4 regions of the Serratia sp. Sp408 genome follow, and region 4 is predicted to be linked to each of the others. Evidence: predicted binding sites of a transcription regulator. Region 4 holds the regulator's gene; each other region holds the start of a gene.
The links. Region 4 encodes CRP, which controls carbon source genes, mostly activating them, when cyclic AMP is high. Its sites were predicted from a motif close to ATGTGANNNNNNTCACAT; they were not measured.

Region 1 (5,577 bases), on a different contig from region 4:
GTAAACTGCTGCATCTGGCGGCTATCGATCTCAATGCCTTGGCGGATTTACCGCCAGCCGACGGCCTGGAGCAGGAGCAAAGCCGCCTGTTGGACGGGTTGGAACAATTGGATAAGGCATTGGAACTTCAACTGATGGAAGGGAATGGCGCAACCAGTGCGGTGTTGGTCGCACACCGCTCGCTGGTACGCGATGACGCTTTCCGCCAGCGGTTGCTGGACGCAGTACAAGCCGGAGAAAGCTGTGCCCGGTCGATCGTTGCTGCCGCGGCCTATTTCAGCCAGCGTCTGGCGCGCTCAAATAGCGCTTATCTGCGCGAACGCCAGCTGGATATACGTGACGTCGGTTTCCAACTGCTGCAGCAAATCTATGGCAGCCAGCGTTTTCCCTCTCAACGGGCGTTGAGCGAAGCCAGCATTTGCATGGCGGAGGAACTGACGCCGAGCCAGTTCCTCGAACTGGATAAACGTCATCTGAAGGGGTTGCTGCTAGCCAGCGGCGGCAGCACGTCGCATACCGTCATTCTGGCCAGATCGTTCAATATCCCCATGCTGGTAGGGGTGAATGCTGAACTGTTGCAAAACTATCTTGGCCAGCAGGTGCAAATCGATGGCGACCTTGGCCTGGTGGTCTGCGAATTAAACCCGCCGGTGCAGCGTTACTATCAGCAGGAGCAGTGGCTGAATGACCAGTTGCGACAACAGCAAAGTGCCTATCTGCATCATCCTGGCCGCACCGGTGACGGCGTGAAGATGGAGGTGGCAGCCAATATTGCGCACGCCGTGGAGGCCAGTGCGGCATTTGGCAACGGCGCTGAGGCGATTGGGCTGTTTCGCACCGAAATGCTGTATATGGACCGGGTAAGCGCGCCTACGGAGAGCGAACTCTACAATATTTACTGCCAGGCGGTAGAGGCCGCCGACGGCAAGACGATTATCGTTCGTACCATGGACATCGGCGGTGACAAGCCGGTGGATTACCTGAATATTCCTTCAGAAAACAATCCGTTTCTCGGTTATCGCGCGGTACGCATCTACCAGGAGTTTTTGCCGCTGTTTCATACCCAACTGCGGGCGATCCTGCGCGCCTCGGCGCACGGAGCGCTGAAAATCATGATCCCGATGATCTCGTCAATGGAGGAGATCCTGTGGGTCAAGGAACAGCTGGCCGAGGTTAAGCAGGCGTTACGTGCCGAGCAAATCCCGTTCGATGAAAAAATCCCACTGGGCATCATGCTGGAAGTGCCGTCGGTGATGTTCATCATCGATCAGTGTTGCGAGGAGATCGATTTCTTCAGCATTGGCAGCAATGACTTGACCCAATATCTGCTGGCGGTGGATCGCGATAACGCCAAAGTCATCAAGCATTACAACAGTCTGAACCCGGCCTTCCTGCGCGCGCTGGACCATGCGGTAGCTGCGGTGCATCGCCATGGCAAATGGATCGGGCTGTGCGGCGAATTGGCGGCAAAAGGTTCGGTATTGCCGTTGCTGGTGGGGCTGGGACTGGATGAAATCAGCATGAGCTCCCCCTCGATCCCGGCGACCAAGACGCGGCTGGTCAAGCTGGATAGCCGCGAATGCCGCCTGTTGCTCAACCGGGCGATGGCGTGCCGCACCTCGTTGGAAGTTGAACACCTGCTGGCGCAGTTCCGCATGGAGCAACGCGATGTCCCATTGATTTCGCCATCCTGCATTGCGCTCGGCGCTGACTGGCGCAGTAAAGAGGAGGTGATCAAGGGCATGACGGATAATCTGCTGCTGGCGGGGCGCTGCCGTTACCCGCGCAAGCTGGCAGCCGATCTGTGGGCGCGCGAAGCGGTGTTTTCCACCGGACTGGGTTTTGGCTTCGCTATACCGCATAGCAAATCCGAACATATTGAGCAGTCGACCATCAGCGTCGCCAGGCTGTCACAACCGGTGATATGGGGCGAGGAAGAGGTGCGATTCGTCATTATGTTGACGTTGAATAAACATGCGGCAGGCGACCGGCATATGCGTATTTTTTCTAAATTGGCCCGGCGCATCATGCATGACGAGTTTCGCACGGCGTTGGTCAATGCGGCGTCGGCACCACAGGTAGAAGCATTGTTGCAACAAGAGCTTGAACTGTAATTCACCGCAGGGCGCGTTGGCACCCTATTTTTTGGAGAACATCGATGGAACTCTATCTCGATACTGCCGACGTCGGCGCAGTAAAACGGCTGGCACGTATTCTGCCTTTGCAGGGCGTAACCACCAATCCGAGCATTATTGCCAGCTCACGCACCAGTCTGTGGGAGGTGTTACCGGCGCTGCATGAAGCGTTAGGGGGAGAGGGCAGACTATTTGCCCAGACCATGGCAAACAATGCGCCGCAGATAGTCGAAGAGGCGCTACGCCTGAATGAACGGGTGCCGGGGCTGGTGGTGAAGGTGCCGGTGACCGCGGAAGGGCTGGCGGCGATCAAGACGTTAAAAAGCCTGGCGATACCTACCTTGGGCACCGCGGTTTATGGTGCGGCACAAGGGCTGCTGTCGGTATTGGCCGGGGCGGACTATGTGGCGCCGTATGTTAATCGTATCGATGCGCAGGGAGGCAACGGCATTGCCACCGTCGCAGAGCTGCAGCAGTTACTGGAACGTCACGCTGCGCAAGCGAAGGTATTGGCTGCCAGTTTCAAAACCCCGCGTCAGGCATTGGATTGCCTGCTGGCGGGGTGCGGGGCGATAACCTTGCCACCGGAAATTGCGCAGCAGTTTATTAATGCGCCTGCGGTACAGGCGGCGGTGGTCAAGTTTGAGCAGGATTGGCAGGCGGCATTTGGCACGCTGCAACTGGAGTAACTCTCAGGGCCCGGCGTGGCCGAGCCCGTGCGGTGCTTATTTCACCCCCACCACGCCATGCTGGATAAACCAGTCCAGCATGCGTTGCCAGCCGTCCTGCGCTGATTCGGCATGGTAACTGGGGCGGTAATCGGCGTTAAACGCGTGGCCCGCTTGCGGATAGACCACGATGTCGGCATCCGCGTTGGCGGCGCGGATCGCCTGGCGCATACTTTCCACCGTTTCCTGCGGGATACTGCCGTCCTGCCCGCCGTATAACCCCAATACCGGCGCCGTCAGCTGCGTGGCGATATCCACCGGGTGTTTCGGTGAGTTGAGGGTTTTCTCTCCCACCAATTTGCCGTACCAGGCGACGGCGGCTTTCAGTTGCGGGTTATGCGCCGCATACAACCAGGTAATGCGCCCACCCCAGCAAAAACCGGTGATCGCCAACTTGCTGGCATCGCCACCATGGCGTATGGCCCAATTGGCGGTATGATCCAAATCGATCAGCACTTGCTTATCTGGCACTTTGCTGACCAGTTTTTGCAGCAGTTCGCTGATATCGCTGTAATCTCGTGCTTCACCCTGGCGGAAATACAGCTCAGGCGCGATCGCCAGATAGCCCTCTTTAGCCAGCCGGCGGCACAGATCCTGAATATGCTGATGAACGCCGAAGATTTCCTGTACCACCAGTACCACCGGGAAGGGGCCGTTATGAGCGGCCGGTTTGGCGATAAAGGCCGGCAGGTCGTCACCCTGTGACGGAATGGTGGTTTCACCCGCATGAATGCCTGCGTCGTCGGTATAAACAGTGGTTGCAGCCAACGGCGTGGTGGCCGGATTAAAACCCTCTTTGGCCTGTTTTAATGTCATCACGTATTCGGTTTTCATTGCGGTCTCCATGCAAGAGAAAAGCAGTTCTGCAAGTAACTATAGGTAAGATTGCGCCCGGTTGTCATCGTGGTGCGTGTGCCTGTAGTGGCTAGACTTGGACAAAACGCAGCGGTGAGAACGGCCATTTCTGTGATATAAATCACAAAAATTATGTAGATCGTAATTCGTTTCTTTATTGGTGGTGATGTTGGTCACGAAAAAGGGCGTTGATTTTCAGTAGAGTACTTTTTTGTTCCTCCCAATAATCTGATCTATGAGGAGTCTCTTATGTCTCAGTCTGACGTTTTCCATCTCGGCCTCACCAAAAATGATTTACAAGGGGCTCAGCTTGCGATTGTTCCTGGCGATCCGCAGCGTGTAGAGAAAATCGCCAAATTGATGGAAAACCCAGTGCATCTGGCGTCCCATCGTGAATTCACCTCATGGCGTGCAGAATTGGACGGCAAAGCGGTTATCGTTTGCTCGACTGGCATCGGCGGCCCTTCCACTTCTATCGCAGTAGAGGAATTGGCGCAACTGGGCATTCGCACTTTCCTGCGCATTGGTACTACTGGCGCGATTCAGCCGCATATCAACGTCGGTGATGTGCTGGTGACCACGGCGGCGGTACGCCTTGACGGTGCCAGCCTGCATTTTGCGCCAATGGAATTCCCGGCGGTAGCGGACTTCGCCTGCACCACCGCGTTGGTTGAAGCAGCCAAAGCCAGCGGTGCCAACACGCATATTGGCGTGACCGCGTCCTCCGATACTTTCTACCCGGGCCAGGAACGTTATGATACCTATTCCGGTCGCGTGGTCAGCCGGTTCAAAGGCTCGATGGAAGAGTGGCAATCCATGGGCGTAATGAACTATGAAATGGAATCCGCGACGCTGTTGACCATGTGCGCCAGTCAGGGCCTGCGTGCCGGTATGGTGGCCGGCGTGATCGTTAACCGTACCCAGCAGGAAATTCCGAATGCGGAAACCATGAAGCAAACCGAAAGCCATGCGGTGCAAATCGTGGTGGACGCGGCGCGCCGCCTGCTGTAATCCTCCAATGCAACGGGCCCTCACGCGGCCCGTTTCTCCATTCAGGCGTAATCTGTTACGGTGGTCTTCTCCGGCGTCGGCAGATCGTCATGATTGCCGCGTTGTCTTGGCACCGCTGGTGCTTTCTTCGACAATAATCAAGAGGATGTCTATGACTGCCCAGATTCTGCTTCATCCTTCACTTGCGCCGCTTGACGGTGGTATCAACTTCCGTGACTTGGGCGGCAACAGCGTGGCCGATGGCCGCCGTATCAAACGCGGTTTACTGTTTCGTTCCGGTTTGCTCGAACGGTTGACCGAAAATGACTGTACCTTTCTGGCCGGCGTGCCGGTACGGTCAGTGCTCGACTATCGCGATGCCGACGAAGTACAAGCCAAACCGGATGTGCTGTGGAGCGGTGCCGATTACCACCATTTCCCGGCCAACCCGTTGAGCAACGAGGTTAACGCCAACCTGGAAAGCCTGACCAGCGAAACCCTGGCAAACTTTGACGCGCGGGCCTTCATGCTGGAACTGTATCGTCGATTACCGTTTGGCAATGCGGCATATCGGCAGTTGGCCAACCTGCTGGCGCAGCCGGACGCCGGCGCTATTGTTCAGCACTGTGCGGTGGGCAAGGACCGTACCGGCATCGGTTCGGCACTGGTGTTGTTCGCGCTGGGGGCAGACCGGGCCACGGTTGTGGAAGACTATCTGCTGACGGAAACCACGCTGGCCAGCTTCCGCGAACATATGCTGGATCAGCTGTCCATTCGCCTGAACGACGCGGCGCTGGCGCAGTTTGCCTTCGTATTGAGCGCTCGCGAAGAGTTCCTGATGACTGCGCTTGGCTGCATCGATACACAGT
Region 2 (5,577 bases), on a different contig from region 4:
TTATCGATGCAGTCTAACCGTACAAAATCTGGCGGATAATGTCAGTTTGTAAGAAAGTGCCAGCAAACGCGTTTATTGTTGCACATCGACACTGTCACTCAACGGTACCTTGGCTTTTTCCGGCTCGCCGGCAGGTGGCGCATTGGCCGGGTCAAAAATATGGTCAAGGATGGCGCGCGCCGTCGGTCCGGCCACCACACCGTCGCCGCCGCCGTTTTCCAGGATCAGCGCCATGGCGACCCGTGGATTTTTGTAGGGGGCAAACAGGGTGTAGAAAATGTGGTCACGCAGTCGTACCGGGATCATCTTGGCGTTATAGGTTTGGTTTTCCTTCAGGCCAAACACCTGCGAGGTACCGGATTTGGCCGCAATCTGATACGGCGCGGTATGGAACAGCTTATAACCGGTACCGTTAGGCAGGTTCGCCATGCCGTACATGCCGTTGCGCACGATGCCCCAGTACGGCGAATTGGCATCACCAACCTGCGTCGTATGTGCTTCGGGCTGATAGCGGCTCACCAGATTGCCGCGTCGCATGGCGTACAGCAGGTGCGGTTTTTTCACTTTGCCGTTGTTCAGTAGCGTGGTCAGCGCCTTGACCATCTGGATTGGCGTCGCCACCCAGTAGCCCTGCCCAATCCCCACCGAAATGGTGTCACCCTGGTACCAGACCTTTTTATGCACCCGCTGCTTCCAGGCGCGGCTGGGCAGTAATCCGCCGTATTCCTCGTTGAGATCGATACCGGTGGATTTGCCGTAGCCGAATTGGCTGAGCCAAAAATGAATGCGGTCAATACCCAGATCGTAGGCTACCTGATAAAAGAAGGTGTCGGCGGATTCCTCTATCGCTTTGGTGACGTTTAACATACCGTGGCCGCTTTTCAGCCAGTCGCGGTAACGACGCTTGGTTCCCGGCAACGTCCAGGTTGGCGCACCGAAATAAGTGGTGGACGGCGTGATCACGCCGCTGAACAGCGCAGACAGCGCCATATACGGTTTCACCGTGGAGGCCGGCGGATATAATCCTTGCGTCACCCGGTTGATCAACGGCAGGTCCGGGTTCTCCAACAGCGACTTGTAGGCCGGATAACTGATGCCTTTGACGAACGGGTTGGGATCGTAGCTTGGGCTGGATACCATCGCCAATATGCCACCGTCGCGCGGGTCTTCCACCACCACCGCCGCCCGTTGGCCTTTCAGCAATGATTCGATGTATTGCTGCAGGGGCAGATCCAGCGTCAGGTAGATATTTTTGCCGGCCTGCGGTGGCTGTTCCTTCAACAGTCGTACGATGCGACCGTGGTTATCCACCTCCACTTCCTGATAGCCGGTGGTGCCGTGCAGCTGCGACTCATAGTAGCCCTCTATGCCCTGTTTGCCGATGTTGTGATCGGCGGCATAGTTTTCGGCCTCGCCGGCTTTTTCCAGCCGTTTCACGTCGCGGTCGTTGATTTTCGATACATAGCCGACCACGTGTGCCAGCTGCGCGCCATATGGATATTGCCGCTGTTGGTAACTTTCGACGCTGACGCCGTTAAAGCGGTATTGGTTTACCGCAAAGCGTGCCACTTCGCTATCGTTGAGTTCAGTCTTCAGCGTTACCGGTTTGTAGCGGCTGTTGTGGCGCATCTCATCGCGAAAGGCCTCGATGTCTTGCGGCGTCAGATCGACGATCGGCGTCAACGCCTGGAGCAACGCCGTCATATTGGCGATTTTACTTGGCACCACCTGGATCTGGTACAGGGTAATGTTGCGTACCAACGGGATACCGTTGCGGTCGAAAATCAACCCGCGGCTTGGCGCAATCGGCAGCGTTTTAATGTCGTTCTGGTTCGAACGCGTCTGGTAAAAATCATGCTGCTTCACCTGCAAACGGTACAGATTGAAGATCAGCACGCCGAAACACGTGACGACCAACAGCAGCGCCACCGCAGCGCGGCGAATGAACAGCATTTCCTCGGCGGAATGGTCGCGAATTTTTTCTTTTAATAGGGCCATGCGTGGAACGTTACCTGTCTGACTTCCGTTTCCCTGAGTAAAAACAAGGGATTGAAAAGCGACCAAGGATAACGTTATTGACTGATTGACCCCATGAAAAGGTTGCTAATGATGTGGCAGAAATGTTTCAGCATGTTTGCATATTCCCATCAGCGTGGATTGCAGTTGTTCAACCGTTGAGCACCAGCCAAATTCGATGCTAGAATGTGACACAGATCACACTAATGAGTTCAATTACGCCACCACGCTGTCCGCTGCCCTGCCTTATCCCCCTGCAGGAGCAAGACGGCCAGACGCGGCTTTTGCAGCAAAGGAAGAAGTTCGATGAGTGCCATAGCTACAGGTTTCATTATGATGCGCTGGGAGTTGCTGAGCGCCGTGATGATGTTTTTCGCCAGCCAGTTAAACGTTGTTTGTCGTAAAGCCAGCCGCAACGGTATGGCGTTCATGTTCAGTAGCCTGGGTCTGTTTACCGCCATCTGGTTTGTCATGGGGTTGATGGGCATAACCATCACCCTGGAAGGCTTGTCGCATTTTTGGTCAGTCACCAAGGATGTGTTTATCGAGGTGATGAGCAAGACGCCGACCGATTATCCGATGCCTTAAACCGCAGGCAATTGCTTCGCCATCGACACATCCAGCGACGATGGCAAGGCACTGTCGGGTGCCAGATACGGCCCGCAGGCATAGCGGCACCCCACTCGCCAACGCCCCGGATTACCCCACGCTTTATTTGCCAATGGGCACTGCCGAGCGGCGGTCAGACTGCCTTATGGCAGCGAACCGCCGAGCCAGCCTGATGCATTTGCAGCACCTGCGCCTGCTCACAGCCGTCCCCGGCGAACGGGCAACGTTCGCGAAAATAACAGCCCGACGGCAGGCATCGATTGCCCGGTAATTCCCCCTTGCGGTCTTCGATGGCGCTGTCGGCCAGAGCACGTCCGGCGCGCGGCACCGAATCCAGCAACAGCCGGGTGTAGGGATGCCGTGGCTGCTGCAATACCTTTTCGGCCGCCCCCAGTTCGACAATCTGCCCCAGGTACATCACCGCCACCCGATCGCTCATGTGCTGTATTACCGATACGTTGTGCGAGATCAGCACGTAGGTCAAATTGCGCCGACGTTGCAGTTCGACCAGCAGATTGAGGATTTGCGCCTGTACCGAGATATCCAATGCCGAAGTCGGTTCATCCAGAACCAGTACATCAGGCTGTGACGACAGTGCGCGAGCAATCGAGATGCGCTGACGCTGGCCGCCGGAAAATTCATGGGGCAACCGGTCGAGATATTCCGGCCGAATGCCTACCTGCTGCGCCAGATCCGCCGCCAGCGCACGGCGCTGGGCGACAGCGGTGCGGTGCTGCACATACACCGGCTCGGTAATAATGCGCCATACCGGCAGTCGCGGATCGAGCGATGACTGCGGATCCTGAAATACCATCTGCATACCGCCAGCCGACGGCGCGCCGGTGGCCTGCTGGCGGTGCAACTCGCCGCTGCTGGGTTTCAGCAGCCCCATCAGCAGCTGTGCCAGGGTGCTCTTGCCACAGCCAGACTCACCGACGATGCCCAGCGTTTCGCCACGCACGATCTGCAGATCGAGGCCGTTCAGCGCATGGACGAATTCGGTGGGTTTACCACGCCAGTTATAGGCTGCCGGAAAACGCAGGCGAATATCACGCAGTTGCAACAAGGCCTCAGCGTTCATCATGAACCTCCAGATTGACGTTTTGCGGATGCCAGCAGGCCGCCTGCTGACCCGGTTTGCCGGGCAACGGAGCCAGACGCGGTGGTTGGTGGCATTGCGCGCTGGCATAGGCACAGCGGTTGCTGAAGGCGCAACCTGGCGGTAAGGCGCTGAGGTTCGGCACCGTTCCGGGGATCGCCTGCAACAGGTTGCGCGGCTGGCCGAGTTCCGGCGCCGCCAGCAGCAGGCCGATGGAATAAGGATGTCCGGGATGATTAATCACCGCATCGGTAGCGCCGCTTTCAATCACATGACCGGCGTACATCACATACACCCGGTCACACAGCTGCGAAACCACCGCCATATCATGAGTGATAAACAACACTGCGGTGCCGCTGGCACGCGCTTTCTGCTGCAATAGCCGTAAAACCTGACGCTGCACGGTAACGTCCAATGCGGTGGTCGGTTCGTCGGCGATAATCAGCTGCGGTTCGCAGGAGAACGCCATGGCGATTAAAACCCGTTGCCGCATCCCACCAGAAAGTTCAAACGGATAACGCGCCATGACCCGCTCGGCATCGGCAATCTGCATTTCAGCCAGCAGCGCCAGCGCCTTATGTCGAGCTTGATCTGCCGACAGGCGTTGGTGCAAACGGATAACTTCGCACATTTGCCGGCCAATGGTGCGTGTCGGGTTCAGCGCGCTCATGGGTTCCTGGAAGATCATCGACACTCGAGCCCCGCGCAACCGACGCATTTCACGCTCGCTGGCGTTCAGCACATCGGTGCCAAGCACGCTGAGTCGGCCACCAGTGACGTGGTAACTTTCATCTGCCAGCAGCCGCATAATCATCATCGCCGTGACCGACTTGCCCGAACCTGACTCGCCGACCACGCCAACGATTTCACCGGCATTGACCGTTAATGACACGCGGTTCAAGGCATTGACGCTGCCGCCGTACACCGGAAATTCCAGTTGTAACTGGTCGATGGTTAATACCGTGGTTTCGTTCATCAACGCCCCCGAGATTTAGGATCCAGCAGGTCACGCAGACCGTCGCCGAACAGATTGAAACCGGTAGCGGTAATCAGGATTGCCGTACCGGGAAAGGCGCAATACCACCATTGATCAAGCACGAAGTTGCGGCCGTTGGCGACCATGGCCCCCCATTCCGCCGTGGGTTGTTGTGCGCCGAGGCCAATAAAGCCCAGCGTGGCGGCCATCAGGATCGCGGTGCCGATATCCAGTGAGGCCTGCACCACCAGCGGCGGCAGTGCGTTACGCAGCACATGCCAGCCGATCAGATGCCAGCGCGAGGCACCAAAGGTGCGTGCTGCCTGCATATAGGCCTGGTGACGCAGGGTCAGCGTCTGGCCACGTGCCAGCCGCACGTAGAAAGGAATTCTGACTATCGCGATTGCCAGCATGGCGTTGAACAGGCTCGGCCCCAGCGCTGCCGCCAGCGCCATGGTCAGTACCAGCGACGGCACCGACAGCATGATATCCATCCCACGCATGATCAAGGCATCGACGCGGCCACCGATTACACCGGAAAAACAGCCCAGTAGCGAACCAATGCTGCCCGCCAGCACCACCACCGCCAGTCCGGCCGCCACCGACTGCTGACTGCCAACCAGCACGCGACTGAATAAATCGCGGCCGACCTCGTCGGTACCGAACCAATGCTGGCCCGACGGCGGCAGCAGCCGTGCGGTCAGGTTGACCGCATCCGGATCATACGGCGTCATCCAGGGTGAAAACACCATCAGCAGCATCACCGTCAACATGATCGCTGCGCCGAGCAACGTCAACGGACTGCGCCGCACCCGGTACCAGCCTCGCCGCAGGCCGACAAAGCGAGGTGTGGCATCGGCAGTCATTGGCTGCCCAA
Region 3 (5,577 bases), on a different contig from region 4:
TGGCTTCATCGATCTTGTCATTAGCCTTATCGAACATATTGCCTCCTTGGTTTAGGTCAGCCCGGGGCGGGCACAGTTTTAAAGGTAGTTGAGAACGCGGGTCGCCGCGCGATTAAAATGTGTTCAAGTATTGCATCGACGCCGATAGAAACGGTTTATTGCCCTGCGGCGTCGGCATTTTTTATCAGCAAATGCTCCAGAACCAGTCGATAGTTGTGGAGCTGGCGTTCGTCCGACTCCAGTTCCAGTTTATGTACCAGTCGTGCCACCAGGGTTTTATTGGATACCGGCTGTCCATCCTGCACCATTTCGCTGACCAGGGCAGTCAGGGTTGGCGCATGCTGCCTGGTTTCGGCATCGGAGGTATTGAAGTACTCGCTAATTTCTTTGGCCGTTTGGCGAATGCTGTGCCGCATGATCGTTCTCCAACATGAAGGGGTCTTCACTCGCTGTGCTAAGCCCGGCGGTCACGGCGCCGGAAAATAAAACCACTGGAGGCAAAAAGAGTTATCGCCTCCAGAGGCGATGCAACTGCACCTTTCGTTACAGGGATGTGGCAATCCCCGCGAGTAAACTTATACAACAAGTGTTGATTTGTACAATATGTTGGCAATCAATTTGTGCTGTTTTTAAGCGCCGCCGGCCTCAGACGCCGTTTCAGCCCGTGGTTTGGCCGGTACGTTGCTGCGATAGATCAGCACCAGTGCCACTGCCAGACAAAGCAGCGCCAGCGCACGGTTAAGGGAAAACGGGATTTCCGCATTGCCCAGCCAGCCAAAGCTGTCGATCAGTACGCTCATCGCCAACTGGCCGAAAATCACCGCCACGGTGGCTACGGCGGTGCCGATGCGCTGTACCGCCAACACCATAATGATGATGTAAGGCACGCCAAACAGGGCGCCAAGCAGTTGCCACTTAGGAACGCTCAACAGGGTGGCGCTCATCGGTTGGGCGAAAAACAGAATCAGCAACGCGGTGACCAGCGCGCCGAGGAAAAAGGTGAGAAACGCACTTTTCAGCACGCCGACGCTCTGGCCCAATCGGCCGTTTATTGCCGCCTGCATGCTTAATACCGCACCGGCCAGCACCGCCAGCATAATCATGATCAATGTCATAGCTTGTCTCCTGCGATCAGTGCCAAGGCTGCGATGATAAATACCAGCGCCAGCATACGTTTGCCGTTAACCCGCCGTGCCGGGGTACCGAACCAGCCAAAATGGTCGATCAGCAGGCTTTTACCCACCTGTCCGGCCAGTATGGCGATCATCGTCATGGCAATGCCGATGGTGGGTGTCGCCAGGGTCAATACCACCACGTATACCGGGCCGAGAATGCCGCCCAGCAGTTGCCAGCCCGGCTGCGCCAGATAGGAGGGCGCATTGCGTGGACCGAAGAAGATCACCAGCAGCAGAGACAGCACCGCGCCGACGCTGAAAATACTGAAGGTAGCCCATAAATGGCCGACTTCGCCCCCCAGCGGCCCGAGCAGACCGGCTTCCACCGACAGTCCCATGCCACCTAATACCACCAGTGCGATCAAGACGATATTCATCAATTGTTGCTCCAAAAAAACCAGTCGCACACTGTAGGCTGTTGCATCGTTTCGAAAAACAGCATAATAAGAGAAACAGCTTTGCAGGATTTGCACAAATGGAAGACTTGCAACAGATCACTATCCGCACCATGCGGTTGTTTGTGGCCATCGTCGAACTGGGGAACTTTTCTGAAGTGGCCCGGCGAGAAGGCATCGCCGCCTCCTCGGTTTCGCGGGTAGTACAGCAGTTGGAAAGCGCCTTGCAGACGCAACTGCTGTATCGCAATACGCGGGCGGTAGTGCCGACCGAAGCCGGGCGGCTATTTGCCCGTTACGCCCGCTCGATGCTTGATCAGATGAACGAAGCGCAGTGGGAATTGCAGCAACAGGAGCACGAGCCGAGCGGGCTGGTGCGGCTCAATGCTCCGGTGGTGTTTGGCCAGCGGCACATTGCGCCCTGGCTGGCGGAGTTGGGCGAACGGTTCCCGCAGCTCAACATCGAACTGATGCAAACCGACGAGTTTATCGATCCTCACCGTGATGCCACCGATTTGCTGTTTCGTATTGGCGTGCTCAACAGCTCGACTTTGCATGCGCGGGTGTTTGCCACGCCACAATATCATCTGGCGGCCAGCCCGGCGTATCTGGCGCATGCACCCGCGCTGATGCAGCCCGCAGATCTGTATCAACACAACTGTCTGGTCTATCGCGGCTTTACCGGGCCGCAACGCTGGTTCTTTCTCGATAGCGACCAGCGTTGGCAGCCGCATACGTTCAGCGGATCGCTGACCTCGAATAATGCCGAAACGCTGGTCAGCGCCGCGCTGAACGGCATGGGGATGGTGGTGTTCCCGGACTGGCTGATTGGCGACGCGTTGAAGAACGGCACGCTGGTGCCGGTTTTGCCGCAGTTTGCCGTGTCCACCACGCTGGAGCCGCAGGCGATCGCGGCCATCTATCCCAACGCCCGCCGGCCGCCATTGAAGGTTCGTGCGGTGATTGACTTTTTCGTCGAGAAATACGGCTCGCCGGCCTATTGGCAATACCGCTGAGCGCCGTGGGGCTGACAATTTAGCCACCCAATGCTGCCATCAGCGCAAGCCGCACAAATCTTCACCAAAACTTCCGACGATCTCTGTGTTTCGTTATGGCATAATGCGCGCCAAATCACATTCCCAATGAAGAGCGAGCGTTGTGTTAAGTACTAACAACATCACTATGCAGTTTGGCAGTAAGCCGCTGTTTGAAAACATTTCCGTCAAGTTTGGCGGCGGTAACCGCTACGGTTTGATCGGCGCCAACGGTTGCGGCAAATCGACCTTTATGAAAATCCTGGGCGGCGATCTGGTGCCGAGCGGCGGCAACGTGTTCCTCGATCCGAACGAGCGTCTGGGTAAACTGCGTCAGGATCAGTTCGCCTTTGAACAATTCAGCGTGCTTGATACCGTGATCATGGGTCACACTGAACTGTGGGCGGTGAAGGAAGAGCGCGACCGCATCTATGCCCTGCCGGAAATGAGCGAGGAAGACGGCTATAAAGTGGCCGATCTGGAAGTCGAATACGGCGAAATGGACGGTTATACCGCCGAAGCGCGTGCCGGCGAACTGCTGCTGGGCGTGGGTATTCCGGTTGAACAGCACTACGGCCCGATGAGCGAAATCGCACCGGGCTTCAAGCTGCGCGTGTTGCTGGCTCAGGCGCTGTTCTCCGATCCGGAAATCCTGCTGCTTGACGAACCGACCAACAACCTGGACATCGATACCATTCGTTGGCTGGAGCAGGTGCTTAACGAACGTAACAGCACCATGATCATCATTTCGCACGACCGCCACTTCCTGAATATGGTCTGTACGCACATGGCGGATCTGGATTACGGCGAACTGCGCGTTTACCCGGGTAACTACGACGAATACATGACGGCGGCAACCCAGGCGCGTGAACGTCTGATGGCCGACAACGCCAAGAAGAAGGCGCAGATCAACGAACTGCAATCGTTCGTGAGCCGCTTCAGCGCCAACGCCTCCAAGTCCAAGCAGGCGACCTCGCGCGCGCGCCAGATCGACAAGATCCAGCTGGAAGAGGTCAAGGCTTCCAGCCGTCAGAACCCGTTCATCCGTTTCGAGCAGGACAAGAAACTGTTCCGTAACGCACTGGAAGTGGAAGCACTGTCCAAGGGCTTCGACAATGGCCCGCTGTTTAGCAAGTTCAATCTGATGGTTGAAGTGGGTGAGAAAGTGGCGGTGCTGGGCCCGAACGGTATCGGTAAATCTACCCTGCTGAAAACGCTGGTGGGTGATGCGCAGCCGGACAGCGGTACCGTCAAATGGTCGGAAAACGCGCGCATCGGTTATTACGCGCAGGATCACGAATACGAGTTTGATGAAACCCTGACCGTTTTCGACTGGATGAGCCAATGGAAACAGGAAAAGGACGACGAGCAAGCGGTACGCAGCGTGCTGGGCCGTCTGCTGTTTAGCCAGGACGACATCAAGAAGAAGGTGAAGGTGCTGTCAGGGGGGGAGAAGGGCCGTATGCTGTTCGGCAAGCTGATGATGCAGCGCCCTAATATCCTGATTATGGATGAACCGACCAACCACATGGACATGGAATCGATCGAATCGCTGAACATGGCGCTGGAAATGTATGAAGGTACACTGATCTTCGTTTCCCACGACCGTGAGTTCGTCAGCTCGTTGGCGACCCGCATCCTGGAGATGACGCCGAACAAGGTGATCGACTTCAGCGGCAACTACGAAGATTACCTGCGTAGCCAGGGCATCGTTTAATTGCCCGCCCTCACGCTATGTTCTGCCGAGCGTAGCGTGAGGGATTGCTAGCTTTTTCCGCACACCTCGCACTGCGCATCCTTCGGCAGCTTCATTTCGCGAAACTGCATCGACATCGCATCGAACATCAACAGCTTGCCAACCAGCGGACGGCCAAAATTCGCCAACAGCTTGATCGCTTCCATCGCCTGCAGCGTGCCGATGGTGCCGACCAGAGGGGCCATCACCCCGGCCTCGACGCAGCTGAGGGCATTGTCGCCAAACAGTCGGCTCAGGCAGCGATAGCAGGGTTCGCCAGGTTGATAGGTGAACACGCTAAGCTGCCCCTCCATGCGGATTGCCGCCCCTGACACCAGCGGTTTGCGCTGCGCATGACACACCCGGTTCAACTGGTCGCGGGTCGCTACGTTGTCGCTGCAGTCCAGCACCACGTCGGCGGTGGCTACCAGCGCCGTCATCTGCCGTTCGTCCAGTTGCTGTTGTACGGTGTCGATCTGCACATGTGGATTGATCATCTGCAGTGCCTGCTGTGCCGAGGTGACTTTGGCCATGCCGATACGGCTGTCGTTATGCAGGATCTGGCGCTGTAAATTGGACAGCGCCACGCTGTCGAAATCAACCAGAGTCAGTCGCCCTACGCCAGCCGCAGCCAGATAGGGTGCTGCGGCACAGCCCAATCCACCAAGGCCGATCACCAGCGCATGAGCGGCCTTCAGCTTTTCCTGGCCGTCAAAGTCGAAACCGCGCAGCACGATCTGACGGTTATAGCGCAGCGCTTCGGCATCGGTTAATTCCGGCAGCATCATCAGTTCCTCAGCAGCATATTGAACGGCTCAATCTCAACCATTTCCCCCGCCGCCACCGCGCCGCGATCGCGTTCGAGCACGATAAAACAGTTGCCCTGGCTGAACGAGCTGAAGACGTGCGATCCCTGATGGCCGGTGGTGCTCACTTCCAGCTCGCCGAGGGCGTTGCTGGCGAATACGCCACGCTGAAAGTCGAGGCGGCCGGGGGCTTTCTTCAAAGGCGTCAGCGCACGGGCGCGCAGGCGCGGCGGCAGATGCCATTCGTGGTGACCAGCCAGCTTGGCCAGCAGCGGCTGTACCAGTTGGTAGAAGGTCAGCGCGGCGGATACCGGGTTGCCCGGCAGGCCGCAGAACCAGGCGTGCTGCAATTTGCCGAAGGCGAACGGCTTGCCGGGTTTGATGGCCAGTTTCCAGAAACCGACCTCACCCAGTTCATCAAGCATCTGCTTG
Region 4 (5,577 bases):
GCCATTCTCGCGAAGCGGTGATGGATTCGGTAGTGCGTTCGATGGAAGACTATATCAACTACATCACACCGCAGTTTTCACGCACCCACATCAACTTCCAGCGCGTGCCAACGGTGGATACCTCCAACCCGTTTGCCGCCAAGGCCATCCCGTCGCTGGACGAAAGCTTTGTGGTGATCCACTTCCGCGGGCTGGATCAGATTGATTTCCCTTATCTGCTGGCGATGCTGCAAGGCTCGTTTATTTCGCACATCAATACGCTGGTGGTGCCCGGCGGCAAAATGGGACTGGCGATGGAGTTGATCATGGCACCGCTGGTGCAGCGGCTGCTGGAAGGCAAAAAGATTGAGTAGCCAGGCGACACCGGACGGGCGCGGGGAGGATTAGGCCACCGCGCCACATGCCATTAGGCCACTTCCCGGACTTCAAAGCTGTGGGTAACGCTGGCGGCCTTGCCGAGCATCAGCGCTACCGAACAGTATTTGTCGGCAGACAGATCCACCGCACGCTCCACCGCCTTGTCGCCAAGCCCTTTACCGCTGACGATAAAATGCAGGTTGATATGGGTAAATACCCGTGGTGCCTCTTCGCGACGTTCAGAGGTCAGTTTTACCTCACAATCACGCACGTCGTGACGGCCTTTTTGCAAAATCGACACCACGTCAATCGCGCTGCATCCCCCCACGGACATCAGCACCATTTCCATCGGACTTGGCGCCTTGTCACCGGCATTGCCGTCCATCAATACCTGATGGCCAGACGCCGATTCGCCAAGAAACGTTAACCCTTCAACCCATTTGACTCTTGCCTGCATGCTCATGACTCCGATTGATTCTTTGTCATCAGACTACGCGTTAGCAGCAAAACTGGCAACGGAACCTGATACTGGTCATGTGTGAGCGAGACAACACAAGACACCCGCGTCACTCTGTGCTACAAACAGAGCCGCAATAACGCTTTCTGGACAGCGCTTTCAGGGAAATGCCCACGGAAAGGCACCTTAATGTGTATGTTAACAGAATGTAGCTTGCAGCTCTCACTGCAAGTTAATATGCTAGGGCAATAGCGTATTTTTACGTCACGCCTCAAAAACGGTTAATGGTCGCCGCTCATGGACAGCCATAACACGTTTGACAGGGAACTCTGACCCCTGTGATACAGGCAGATTACAACAGAGGATAACAGCGAATGGTTCTCGGCAAACCGCAAACAGACCCTACTCTCGAATGGTTCCTGTCTCATTGCCATATCCACAAATATCCATCGAAAAGTACGCTGATTCACCAAGGTGAAAAGGCCGAAACGCTTTACTACATCGTGAAAGGCTCCGTTGCGGTGCTGATCAAGGATGAAGAAGGCAAAGAGATGATCCTGTCCTATCTCAATCAGGGCGATTTCATCGGCGAACTTGGATTATTTGAAGAAGGCCAGGAACGCAGCGCCTGGGTTAGGGCTAAAACCGCCTGTGAAGTGGCTGAAATTTCCTATAAGAAATTCCGTCAGCTGATCCAGGTGAACCCTGACATTCTGATGCGCCTGTCGGCGCAGATGGCAAGCCGCCTACAGATCACCTCAGAGAAAGTGGGTAACCTCGCCTTCCTAGACGTTACCGGCCGCATTGCGCAAACCCTGCTCAATCTGGCCAAACAGCCGGATGCCATGACTCACCCGGACGGCATGCAAATTAAAATCACCCGTCAGGAAATTGGTCAAATCGTCGGTTGTTCACGCGAAACGGTTGGCCGTATTCTGAAAATGCTCGAAGATCAAAACCTGATTTCCGCACACGGCAAAACCATCGTCGTCTACGGTACCCGTTAATCCATTAAAACGGCACGCTTCAAAAAATGCCGGTCAGTTAACGCTGACCGGCATTTTTATGCGCCGTTTACCGTGGGCACAGTCGGACATCCGATACCGTCTGCCGACCGCCAGTGGGTAGCTACCCGGCGTTGATCACGTCCTGAACCGCCAGCTCAAACAACGCCATACCGTCGGCAATATCTTGCGGCTCAACGACCAGCGACGGCGCAAATCGGATCACGTTCGGCCCGGCATTTAAAATCATCAGGCCACGCGCGGCGGCCGCGGTGAGGAAATCACGTGCCTTGCCGTGGTAAGGCGCCGTCAGTTCGGCGCCGATCAACAGCCCCATACCGCGAATCTCGCTGAAAATACGGTATTTTTCGCCAATGTCCCGCAACGCCGCAACATACAGCGTATGACGCTGTTCGACGCCGCTCAACACTTCGGCGGTATTGATCACGTCCAACGCCGCCTCCGCCACCGCGCAGGCCAGCGGATTGCCGCCATAGGTGGTGCCGTGGGTACCGACTTGCATCACCGAAGCAATCTCCTCGGTGGTCAGCATGGCGCTGACCGGGAAACCGCCGCCCAACGCTTTGGCGGTGGTCAGAATATCCGGCGTCACACCGTAGTGCATATAGGCGAACAGCTTGCCGCTGCGCCCCATACCGCTTTGCACTTCATCAAATACCAACAGCGCCTGGTGGCGATCGCACAGTTCACGCACACCTTGCAGGAACTGCGCATCCACCGGAGTAATACCGCCTTCGCCCTGAATCGGCTCCATCACCACCGCGCAGGTGTGATCGTCCATCACCGCCTTGACCGCCGCCAGATCGTTGAACGGTACATGCACGATGTCGGCCGGCTTCGGCCCGAAGCCGTCGGAATACTTCGCCTGGCCGCCAACCGAGACGGTAAACAGCGTACGGCCATGGAACGCGTTATAAAACGCGATGATTTTGGTTTTGTACGGGCTGTGGCGGGTAATGGCATAGTGGCGCGCCAGCTTGAATGCCGCTTCGTTGGCTTCGGCGCCGGAATTGGCGAAGAACACCCGATCGGCGAAAGTCGCGGCGATAAGCTTGCTGGCCAGGCGCAGCGACGGCTCGTTGGTAAAGACATTGCTGGTGTGCCACAGGGTTTCACCCTGCTGCTTCAGCGCCGCCACCAATGCCGGGTGGCAATGCCCCAGCGCAGTCACCGCAATACCGCCAGAGAAATCAATATACTCCTTGCCGTTGCTGTCCCACACTCGGCTGCCCTTGCCCTTGACGGGGACAAACTGGGCAGGTGCATAAACAGGCAGAATAACCTGGTCGAACGTATTGCGGCTGACTGGGTATTTTTCGGTCATTATTGGGTCCACCCTGAACGTGATCGGATTTTCAATGTTGCCATTAAGTGAAAATATAATCACAAAATATGCATAAAAAACCAATCAAGGGCAAACCTAAATCGCCAAAAAAGGAAAAAAACTCATAACCGGTTAACTTTTAAGGAAATTATCCAGCAGTTGGTGCCCCTGCTCGCTGAGAATGCTTTCCGGGTGAAACTGCACCCCTTCCAGCGCCAGCTGACGATGGCGGATCCCCATGATTTCGTCAGGTTCGCCGTCGCGCTCACTCCAGGCGGTTACCTCAAAGCAGTCTGGCAACGTGGCGGCTTCCAGCACCAGCGAGTGGTAACGGGTTACGGTCAACGGATTGTTCAGCCCAGCAAAAACGCCGCCGTTATGGTGCCGAATGGCAGAGGTCTTGCCATGCATCACCTGACGGGCGCGTACCACCGTGGCGCCAAACGCCTGCCCCAACGCCTGATGGCCGAGGCATACGCCCAAAATGGGCAGCCTGCCGGCAAAGTGGCGAATGGCAGCAAGAGAAATGCCCGCCTCATTCGGCGTGCACGGGCCGGGTGAAATCACCAGTCGCTGTGGCGCAAGCCGTTCAATATCGGCCAGTTGCAATTCATCGTTGCGCTTGACCAACACTTCGGCGCCCAACTGGCAGAAGTATTGGTACAGGTTGTAGGTGAAAGAGTCGTAGTTATCAATCAGCAGCAGCATGACATGTCCAGGCAGAAAAAAGCTGCGCTAGTTTACTGCCGCTGACGAAATTTTCCGCTTACTTTTTACGGCCGCCCATAATCGATCCCAAAACGCCGCGCAAAATCTGCTTGCCGAGGTCGCGAGCCATGCTCTTGGCCGCCGTTTGAACAATACCATCGCGCTTGCCGCCGCGTGGACCGGTAGAGCCGAACAGCAGATCGTTCAACCCGCCCATCAGGCCACCACCGGCTGCATCCGCCGCCGGTTTCTGTGCCGGTTGCCCCGGCGGTGGCGTGCCTACGGTGGCGAAACCTTCCGAAGACAGTTTTTCATAGGCGGACTCGCGATCGACCATATCTTCATAGCGACCATACAGCGGCGATTTATTGATCGCGCTGTTGAGCCCGTCGGCACCCAGCATGCCCATCTTCGATTCCGGCGCGATGACCATTGCCCGCTCCACCACGTTGGGCCGCCCTTTTTCATCCAGGAACGACACCAGCGCTTCACCGACGCCCAGTTCGGTAATCGCCGTTTCCGCATCAAAGTCGGGGTTGGCGCGCATGGTCTGCGCCGCCGCCTTCACCGCTTTCTGATCGCGTGGCGTAAAGGCACGCAGCGCGTGTTGCACACGGTTGCCCAACTGGCCCAGCACGCTGTCGGGAATATCCAGCGGGTTTTGCGTAACAAAATAGATGCCGACGCCTTTTGAGCGGATCAGACGTACCACCTGCTCAATCTTGGTCAGCAGTGCCGGCGGCGCGTCGTTGAACAACAGATGCGCCTCATCAAAGAAAAATACCAGCTTCGGCTGTTCCGGATCGCCCACTTCCGGCAAATGTTCAAACAGCTCGGCCAGCAGCCACAGCAGAAAGACCGAGTACAGTTTTGGCTGGTTGATCAGTTTGTCTGCCGCCAACAGGTTGATGTTGCCGTGGCCATTGGCATCGGTTTTCATCAGATCGTTAATGTCGAGCATCGGTTCGCCAAAGAACTGATTGGCACCCTGCTCTTCCAGCGTCAATAGCCCGCGCTGAATGGCGCCGACCGAAGCGGAGGAGATATTGCCGTATTGGGTCTGGAACTGCTTGGCGTTGTCGCCGACGTACTGCACCATGGCACGCAGATCTTTCATATCCAGCAGCAGCAAGGCGTTGTCATCGGCGATTTTGAACACCAACTGCAACACACCGCTTTGCACCTCGTTCAGATCCAGCAGACGCGCCAGCAGCAGTGGGCCAAGATCGGATACGGTGGCGCGGATCGGGTGGCCTTTTTCACCGTAAATATCCCACGGAATAATGGTACAGGCTTGCGGTTGCCAATCGGTGACGCCGATCGCCGCCAGCCGCGCCTGCAGTTTTTCATTCGGCACCGCCTCGGTGCCGATACCCGACAGATCGCCTTTAACGTCCGACAAAAAGACCGGCACACCGAGGCGCGAGAACTGCTCGGCCATTTTTTGCAGCGTCACGGTTTTACCGGTACCGGTCGCGCCGGTGATCAGACCGTGGCGGTTGGCCAAGGCCGGTAAAATCACCAGATCCTGCACTGGTTTTCCGTCTTTCATCGCTTTGGCGATAATCCGTGCTTCACTCATTTTCTTTTCCTTTGACGCTGACGCGGCGCAAACGCGCCTGTAGATGCCATAAAGCTATAAGCGCGGCCCGATCGCGTCAAGGGCAAACGAAACGATGTGTCGGCAAGCGTGGCGTGACGCCAGC

Region 1: the regulator CRP is predicted to act here: its motif matches at 3,828-3,845, upstream of udp (uridine phosphorylase).
Region 2: the regulator CRP is predicted to act here: its motif matches at 2,203-2,220, upstream of AC2AXP_RS06925 (YjcB family protein).
Region 3: the regulator CRP is predicted to act here: its motif matches at 2,690-2,707, upstream of AC2AXP_RS02975 (ABC-F family ATPase).

The regions. Positions count from the first base shown of each region.
Region 1 is NZ_JBXUFT010000003.1:20,084-25,660, reverse strand. Features, by position in the region: gene ptsP (phosphoenolpyruvate--protein phosphotransferase) at 1-2,114, shown strand, start outside; gene fsa (fructose-6-phosphate aldolase) at 2,159-2,824, shown strand; gene AC2AXP_RS12520 (dienelactone hydrolase family protein) at 2,861-3,697, opposite strand; gene udp (uridine phosphorylase) at 3,968-4,729, shown strand; gene AC2AXP_RS12510 (tyrosine-protein phosphatase) at 4,881-5,577, shown strand, end outside.
Region 2 is NZ_JBXUFT010000001.1:1,473,248-1,478,824, forward strand. Features, by position in the region: gene mrdA (penicillin-binding protein 2) at 73-1,998, opposite strand; gene AC2AXP_RS06925 (YjcB family protein) at 2,323-2,604, shown strand; gene AC2AXP_RS06930 (hypothetical protein) at 2,601-2,738, opposite strand; gene AC2AXP_RS06935 (oligopeptide/dipeptide ABC transporter ATP-binding protein) at 2,759-3,706, opposite strand; gene AC2AXP_RS06940 (ABC transporter ATP-binding protein) at 3,696-4,700, opposite strand; gene ddpC (D,D-dipeptide ABC transporter permease) at 4,700-5,577, opposite strand, start outside.
Region 3 is NZ_JBXUFT010000001.1:598,609-604,185, forward strand. Features, by position in the region: gene AC2AXP_RS02950 (hypothetical protein) at 1-37, opposite strand, end outside; gene AC2AXP_RS02955 (biofilm development regulator YmgB/AriR family protein) at 156-416, opposite strand; gene AC2AXP_RS02960 (DMT family transporter) at 630-1,115, opposite strand; gene AC2AXP_RS02965 (DMT family transporter) at 1,112-1,552, opposite strand; gene AC2AXP_RS02970 (LysR family transcriptional regulator) at 1,651-2,586, shown strand; gene AC2AXP_RS02975 (ABC-F family ATPase) at 2,729-4,321, shown strand; gene moeB (molybdopterin-synthase adenylyltransferase MoeB) at 4,369-5,124, opposite strand; gene moeA (molybdopterin molybdotransferase MoeA) at 5,127-5,577, opposite strand, start outside.
Region 4 is NZ_JBXUFT010000007.1:165,787-171,363, reverse strand. Features, by position in the region: gene AC2AXP_RS18795 (phosphoribulokinase) at 1-353, shown strand, start outside; gene AC2AXP_RS18790 (OsmC family protein) at 407-814, opposite strand; gene crp (cAMP-activated global transcriptional regulator CRP) at 1,189-1,821, shown strand; gene argD (bifunctional acetylornithine/succinyldiaminopimelate transaminase) at 1,943-3,163, opposite strand; gene AC2AXP_RS18775 (aminodeoxychorismate synthase component II) at 3,296-3,871, opposite strand; gene AC2AXP_RS18770 (helicase HerA-like domain-containing protein) at 3,930-5,453, opposite strand.